One region of the Mesorhizobium sp. M0898 genome, then DNA from elsewhere that is predicted to be linked to it. Evidence: predicted binding sites of a transcription regulator. Region 1 holds the regulator's gene; the other holds the start of a gene.

Region 1 (4,012 bases):
TCGAAACATGGCGTGTCGGAACGCATATGCTCGGCTCCGAAATCTCGACGCGGCTGACGGGTCGCGTCGTATCGTACGAGCCCATGGCGAGCGGCCGCATCAGGCTGACAATCGATGTGATCTCAACCGCCAGGCCGACACTGCGCTACATGCCGGAACGGGTCCGCGTTTCGGCGATGAAGATACCGGCTGAGCTGACCGCCGGTTCCGAGATCACCGGCTATGTGCGGCTGCTGCCGCCGACCGGCCCGGTGCGGCCCGACAGCTATGATTTCTCCTTCGACAGCTATTTCGCCGGTATCGGCGGCAGCGGCTTTTTTCTCGGCAATCCGAAAATCGTGTCGTCGGACAGCATGCCGCTTGCCGCGCAGCTTTCTTCCGCGATCGAAGACGCGCGTGAATCCATCGCCGACCATATCCGCAGCCGCATCGGCGGTGCCGAGGGCGAGATTGCTGCTGCGCTGATCGTCGGCGTGCGCGCCGGCATTCCCGAGGAGATCAACGAAGCGATGCGGCGCACCGGCATCTACCACATCATCTCCATCTCGGGGCTGCATATGGCGTTGGTCGCCGGCACCATCATGGCGCTGCTGCGGGGTGCCTTCGCGCTGTTTCCCGATTTCTCATCGCGACGGCCGGTCAAGAAATATGCCGCGGCCGCCGCGCTTTTTTCGATTGCGGCCTACCTCGTCTTTTCCGGCATTGTCGTGGCGGCCGAACGCAGCTTCATCATGCTGGCGGTGATGCTTATCGCCGTGCTGTTCGACCGGGCCGCGCTCACCATGCGCAACCTGGCGATCTCGGCCATCGCGGTCATCCTGGTGTCGCCGCACGAGGTGGTCGGTCCGAGTTTCCAGATGTCCTTCGCCGCGACGGCGGCCCTTGTCGGCGCCTATGCAGGCTGGTCCGATTACCGCGCCGGCAGGGCCACCACGCCGCCGCCGCGGCAGTCGCCGCTACGCTTTGCCACTCGAAAGGTCCTGCTGGGCATGTGCGGTCTGGCGATGACCTCGATCATTGCAGGGAGCGCCACGGCGCTTTTCGCCATATGGCATTTCCAGCGCGTGGCGCCGCTCAGCCTGTTCGCCAATCTGGCCATCATGCCCATCGTGTCACTGGTCGTCATGCCCTTCGCCGTTCTCAGCGCGCTGGCGATGCCGTTCGGTGCGGATGGCCCTTTTCTCTATGTCATGGGCAAGGGGCTGACGGCGATGATCGCCCTGTCCGGGTGGATCTCGGAGCGCTCTCCGATCGATGCGGTCGGGCTGATTTCGCTGAGATCCGTCCTTCTGGTGACGATCGCCCTCGTCATTGCCAGCATGGCGACGACGTGGTTGCGGCTGGCGGCACTTCCTTTTGCGCTCGCCGGCTTGCTGACGGCAACGCAGACACGCATACCCGACGTATTGGTCTCGGAGGACGCACGGCTGGTCGCGCTGCCGATCGGCAGCGGTGAACTCGCGGTCAACCGGGCACGCCCGAATGAGTTCACCATCGACAACTGGAAACGCGCGCTCACATCAGAGGCTATCGTCGCGCCGGAAACACCTGGAAAGAACGACCCGCAATTCGACATTGCCGATCCGGCCGACCTACCGCCGGGCATGCCGTTCATTTGCACGGACGGCCTCTGCCTTGCCAGGCATCCATCCGGCGCGATCATCGCGCAAGCCAAGGACCGCGATACTGCGCGGCCAGCCTGCGCCTTTGCCAGCTTGATCGTCATCGACGACGCCACCGCCCATAACCCCTGCTACTACGACCGGCTGGTCCTCGTCGTCACCAAACGGCAACTGGCGCGCGCGGGAAGTGCCGCCGTCTATTTCGATCCACAAGCGGCAACACGCGCCGAGATCCGCTTCGCCGTCGAAAAATCATACCGGCCCTGGCACGTGCAGCGGAAATTTTCACGCGCGGCACGGGGCCTGCCGCCATACCGCCGGGCCGACAACCCCAAAGCCGGCGCCAAGGGCGGAGCTCAGTAGCGGCGGATCAGTCCGACGAGCTTGCCCTGCACCTTGACCCTGTCTGGTCCGAAGATGCGCGTCTCGTAGGCCGGATTGGCGGCTTCCAGGGCGATCGAGGCGCCCTTGCGGCGGAACCGCTTCAGCGTCGCTTCCTCCTCGTCGACCAGTGCCACCACGATCTCACCGGGGCTCGCCGTATCGGCATTGCGGATGATCACCGTGTCGCCGTCGAAAATGCCGGCCTCGATCATCGAATCGCCTTTGACCTCCAGCGCATAATGCTCGCCGCCCATGATCATATCCGGCGGCACCGAAATCGAATGCGTCTGGTGCTGGATGGCGTCGATCGGCACACCGGCAGCGATGCGGCCCATCACCGGGATCGAAACGGCGGCGACGACATCGTCGTCATTTCCGGCTGCGGGCACGCGCGACGATGTCGGCTTGCCTTGCCGAGGGGCGCCTTGCCCAAGACTGCCCTGGATGACACTCGGCGAGAACTTGCGTGCCGCATTGAGGCCGGGGGCGATCGAGTCAGGCAGGCGTAGCACCTCCAGCGCACGGGCCCGGTTGGGCAAACGGCGAATGAAGCCGCGCTCCTCCAGCGCCGTAATCAGCCGGTGGATTCCGGATTTGGAAGCCAGGTCGAGCGCTTCCTTCATCTCGTCGAATGAAGGCGGGATACCGCTTTCCTTCAACCTTTCGTGGATGAACATAAGCAGTTCGTGTTGTTTGCGTGTCAGCATAGCGACCCCCAACAGAATCAGAAAAACAAACCCAGAACAAACACTATCTGTTCCAGTTGTGTTCCGCAACTGTTTAAAGTTTAATGAATGCGTTAAGGCTCGGGAAACAAACGACGTCCCCTACCGGCGTACCGCATTTTCACCGCCGCGAGCCTCATCGCCTTGATTCTGCTTTCGTTTGCGCCCTTCTGGCCTCCTAGAAGGCGGCACTGGCATCGGCCGTCGGTCGGCAAAAGGCACGGAATTGAACCCGTATCGACTGTGCGGTTTGGTCAATGCACCGTGAACGAAACGAACTCAAAACGCCAACCTCGGGTTAAGTCCCGGTTTCCACCGCCTGGTCAGGCTGCTTCTCGCCGGTGGAGCCTTGCTGCGCGCAACCAAGTAATGGAAGAACAGTCGATGCGTGTCCGACGTTGCGTTGGATCTTGGGGGAGCAGACAAATCATGACAGGAATTCCCGATCTCGTGGCCATAAAGGCGATGGATGCCGCGGATCCGCTGCGCGCGATGCGCGACCGCTTTGTGTTGCCGCAAGGAGTGATCTATCTCGACGGCAATTCGCTAGGAGCTGCTTCACGTGCCGCTTTCGATGAACTGCACAAGGCCGCGACCGAAGAATGGTCGTATGATCTCATCCGCGCATGGAACACCGCCGGCTGGTTCAACATGCCGCTTGAACTTGGCGACCAGCTCGGGCGCCTGATCGGTGCCGCGGCCGGCCAGACGGTGGTCTGCGACACGACATCGGTCAACATCTACAAGCTGCTGCACGCCGCCATGGCCATGCGACCGGAGCGGCAGGTCATCGTCGCCGAGGGCGATAGTTTTCCGACGGACCTCTACATGGCTGAGGGTGTGGTTTCGACGCGAAAAGATACGCTGCTGCGCCTCTCGGGAGTCGACGCGCCGACCATCGAAGAGCTGATCGACGAACGCACCGCTGTGGTGCTGGTCAACCACGTCAACTATAAGTCGGGCGAACTGCGCGACATGCCGGCGCTGACGCGCAGGGCTCAGGAAGCCGGGGCGATGATCGTCTGGGATCTCTGCCACACCGCCGGCGCGATGCCAGTCGAACTCGACAAGGCAAACGCCGATTTTGCCGTTGGCTGCACCTACAAATATCTGAATGGCGGCCCGGGCGCGCCTGCCTTCATCTATGCGGCTGAGCGGCATCTTTCCGACATCCAGCAGCCGCTCACCGGCTGGTGGGGCCATGCACGGCCCTTCGCCTTCGAGCCAGGCTATGCGGCCGGCACCGGCATCCGCCGGTTTCTGTGCGGCACGCAGCCGGTC
Region 2 (4,012 bases), on a different contig from region 1:
GTGGCCTCCTGTCCTCGCTGGAGGGCGCGCTCGGCGGCGCTCTCGGCGAAAAGACCGGCGCGCTGATCAACGGCGTCGCCATACTCAAGGCATCAGGCCTCACGCTCGCTCAGATCAGCCAGGCCGGCACGATGCTGGTCCAGCAGGCCGAGACAGCCGCCGGCCCGCAGCTGACCAGTGAGGTACTTGCATCGGTACCCGACCTGAAAGGGCATCTCGGGCTCTGAAGGAACTTCTCTATTTCGGCAGCGTATAGGCCATCACATAGTCGCCCGGCTTGGTACCGACCGAGCCGTGGCCGCCGGCAACGATGACGACCAACTGGCGTCCGTCGGCTACCGTGTAGGTCATCGGTGTCGACTGCCCGCCGGCCGGCAGCCGCGCCTGCCAGAGCTGTTTGCCGGTCGTCAGGTCATAGGCGCGCACATAGTCGTCGACCGCCGCACCGAGGAAGGCGACGCCGCCGGCAGTGATCATCGGCCCGCCAATGCCGGGCACGCCGACCTTGAACGGCAGCGGCAGCGGCGTCATGTCGTAGACGGTGCCGTTGCGATGCTTGTAGACGATCTTGCCGGTCCGAAGGTCGGCACCCGCCACATAGCCCCAGGGCGGCGCCTGGCAGGGAATGCCGAGCGGCGACAGGAACGGCTTCAATATCACTGCGTAAGGCGCACCGTCATTGCGGTTCAGGCCTTGTTCGCTGCCCTTGGTGTCACCGGGCGGCGGCACGTCGGCGCGCGGCACCAGCTTGGAGATGAACGCCAGGTATGTCGGCATGCCGAACATCACCTGCCGGACCGGATCGACTGCCACGCCGCCCCAGTTGAAGGTGCCGAAATTGCCGGGATAGATCAGTGAGCCTTGCAGCGACGGCGGCGTGTAGCGGCCCTCATAGCGCAACTTCCGAAGCTCGATCCGGCAGGCCAACTGGTCGAACATGGTAATGCCCCACATGTCGGCGCCGGTCAGCGGTTTCGGACTGAAGCTGAGATCCGAGAGCGGCTGCGTCGGCGAGGTATGGTCGCCCTCGATCGCGCCGCCCGGCGCCGGCACTTCCTTGACCGGAACGATCGGCTCGCCGCTGCGCCGGTCGAGAACATAGAGGTCGCCCTGCTTGGTCGGCCCGACCAGCGCCGGCACCACGCCACTTTCCGTGGTGATGTCGACCAGCGTCGGCTGCGCCGGCACGTCCATGTCCCAGAGATCGTGGTGCACGGTCTGCCGCACCCAGCGCAATTGTCCGCTGTTGAGATCGAGCGCGGTGATCGAAGAGGAGAATTTCTCGTCATTGGCGCTGCGCCCGGCGCCGAGCTGGTCCGGCGTCTTGTTGCCGAGCGGCACATAGAGCAGGCCGAGCTTCTCGTCGGCGCTTGCCGTCGACCACATGTTGGGCGAGTTGTTGGTGTAGGTCTGGTCCGGCGGCAGCGGCGTCGTCTGGTCCGGATTGCCGGAATCCCAGTTCCACAACAGCGCGCCGGTGTCGGCATCGTAGGCACGAATGACCCCGGACGGCTCCTGCGTCGAATAATTGTCGTTGACCGCGCCGCCGACGATGATCTTGTTGGCGACGATTAGCGGCGCCGAGGTCGAATAATAATAGCCCGGCTTCGGATATGGCATGTTGGCGACCAGGTTCAGCGTGCCGCCTTCGGCGAAAGTCGGGCAGACCTGGCCATTCGCCGCATCGAGCGCGATCAGCCGGGCGTCGGATGTCGGCAGGTAGATGCGTGTGGCGCAGGGCTGGCCAGCGGCGACCCTGGCATCGGCATAATAGGACACGCCGCGGCAGGTCTGGTGCTGGCGGTCCTTGTTGAGCTTGACCTGCGGATCGAAGCGCCATTTCTCCTTACCGCTCGCGGCATCGATGGCGATGGCGAAATTATGCGGCGTGCAGATGTAGAGCGTGTCGGCGATTTTTAGCGGCGTCACCTGATAGGTCGTCTCGCCGATGTCGTCGGGCCCTTTCACGTCGCCGGTGCGATAGGTCCAGGCCGGCTGCAGATTGGCGACGTTTTCGGCGGTGATCTGGTCGAGCGGCGAATAGCGCTGGCCATATTGCGTGCGACCGTAATAGTGCCATTCGCCAGCCGGCACGTTGCCGCCGAGATCGGCCGTCGGCGTCACCTTGTCGGTGTTGAGTTCACCCGCAATATCCTTTGGATCGGTCGTCATCGAATAGCCGGCGACCGCAAGCGAGGCCAGCACGGCGAGGATCAGCGGCGCGCGTCCGTCGGGACCGGTAAGCCCGCGCCGCGCCCATGGCGTCAACAGCCATAGCGCGACAAGCACGATGATGCCGCCGCGCGGGCCGAGCTCCCACCAGTCGAAGCCGGTCTCCCAGACCGCCCAGGCGAGCGTGCCGAGCACGATCGCCGCGTAGAGCCACAGCGCCGTGGATCTGCGCCTGTAGAGCAGCCAGGCCGCGACAAGGAAAGCTAGACCGACGATGACGTAGTACCAGCTGCCGCCCAGCGTCACGAGCCAGATGCCGCCGCCGCCAACCGCCAGGCCGATGAGGAAAAGGATCAGGGAGGTGATGACCACAGCCAAGACGGTGCTCCTTCGACTGGTGCGCTCCGCGACGCGTCCATGGGCAACCCCGCATTGCGTTCCTGCCCCCACGCAACTTTCTCCGGCCCGCCTCCCCTGTCAAGCAAGCTCGGCGTTTTACGGTGCCGGCCCATCGCAAGCCCGGCGTTTTGGTTAGCGGACCCATTCAGATTGTGAGTCCACCGACTGGACAGAGAACAAAACGGAGACACTTCTGGCCTTTCGCTGCCGAATCACTACATTCGGGGGGAGATGTCCGGCTTTTCGGAAGACATGCCCTTTTTTGACGAACCGAACGCGCGGCCCGCGGCCCCGTCGGGCATTGCCGCGCGCGCCATGGCTGCCCGCAGCGGCCACAACAATGCGCCCGACTATCTCAAGGGGTTGAACCCCGAGCAGCGGCTGGCGGTTGAGACCACCGAAGGCCCGGTTCTGGTGTTGGCCGGCGCCGGCACCGGCAAGACGCGCGTCCTGACCACCCGCATCGCCCACATCCTTGCCACCGGCAAGGCTTTCCCCTCGCAGATCCTCGCCGTCACCTTCACCAACAAGGCGGCGCGCGAGATGAAGCAGCGCATCGGCCTGTTGATCGGCGAAGGCAATGTCGAGGGCATGCCGTGGCTCGGCACCTTCCACTCGATTGGAGTGAAGCTGCTGCGCAGACATGCCGAGCTGGCCGGGCTCAAATCCGACTTCACCATTCTCGACACCGACGACGTGGTGCGCCTGATCAAGCAGCTTATCCAGGCCGAAGGGCTGGACGACAAGCGCTGGCCGGCCAAGCAGTTCGCCCAGATGATCGACGGCTGGAAGAACAAGGGCCTCGGTCCTGCCGACATCCCCGAGGGCGATGCCCGTGCCTTCGCCAACGGCAAGGGCCGCGAGCTCTACAAGGCCTATCAGGAGCGGCTGAAAACGCTGAACGCTTGCGACTTCGGCGATCTCCTGTGCCATCCGATCCGCATCTTCCGCGCCAATCCGGACGTGCTGAAGGAATACCACAAGCGCTTCCGCTACATCCTCGTCGACGAATATCAGGACACCAACACCGCCCAGTACATGTGGCTGCGGCTGCTGGCACAGCGGCCGCAATCCTCCCCCCTTGAGGGGGAGGTGCCCGCGAAGCGGGCGGAGGGGGTTGCCGCAGAAGGCACCGCTAGAGCGTCGAGCACTGCCGCCGGTAGGTCAAGCACTGCCGCACGGACCCCACCCGACCGGGCTTCGCCCGGCCACCCTCCCCTCAAGGGGGAGGGAAGCCCGCGCCTGTCCACCGTAAATATCTGCTGCGTCGGCGACGACGACCAGTCGATCTATGGCTGGCGCGGCGCCGAGGTCGACAACATCCTGCGCTTCGACAAGGATTTTCCCGGCGCCACCATCATCCGGCTGGAGCGCAACTATCGCTCGACCGCGCACATCCTCGGCACCGCCTCCCACCTCATCGCCCACAATGAGGGCCGCT

Evidence for each region. Region 1 encodes LexA, which represses DNA repair genes until DNA is damaged. Its sites were predicted from a motif close to TGTTCNNNNTGTGTTCNG; they were not measured.
Region 2: NKH90_RS19155 (ATP-dependent helicase) is a predicted target of LexA. The motif match lies at 2,744-2,761, and genes of this name have one in related genera.

What each region holds. Positions count from the first base shown of each region.
Region 1 covers NZ_JAMYOE010000001.1:76,126-80,137, reverse strand. The annotation lists gene NKH90_RS00410 (ComEC/Rec2 family competence protein) at 1-1,985, shown strand, start outside; gene lexA (transcriptional repressor LexA) at 1,979-2,713, opposite strand; gene kynU (kynureninase) at 3,161-4,012, shown strand, end outside.
Region 2 covers NZ_JAMYOE010000018.1:34,211-38,222, reverse strand. The annotation lists gene NKH90_RS19165 (hypothetical protein) at 1-227, shown strand, start outside; gene NKH90_RS19160 (glucose/quinate/shikimate family membrane-bound PQQ-dependent dehydrogenase) at 238-2,550, opposite strand; gene NKH90_RS19155 (ATP-dependent helicase) at 2,803-4,012, shown strand, end outside.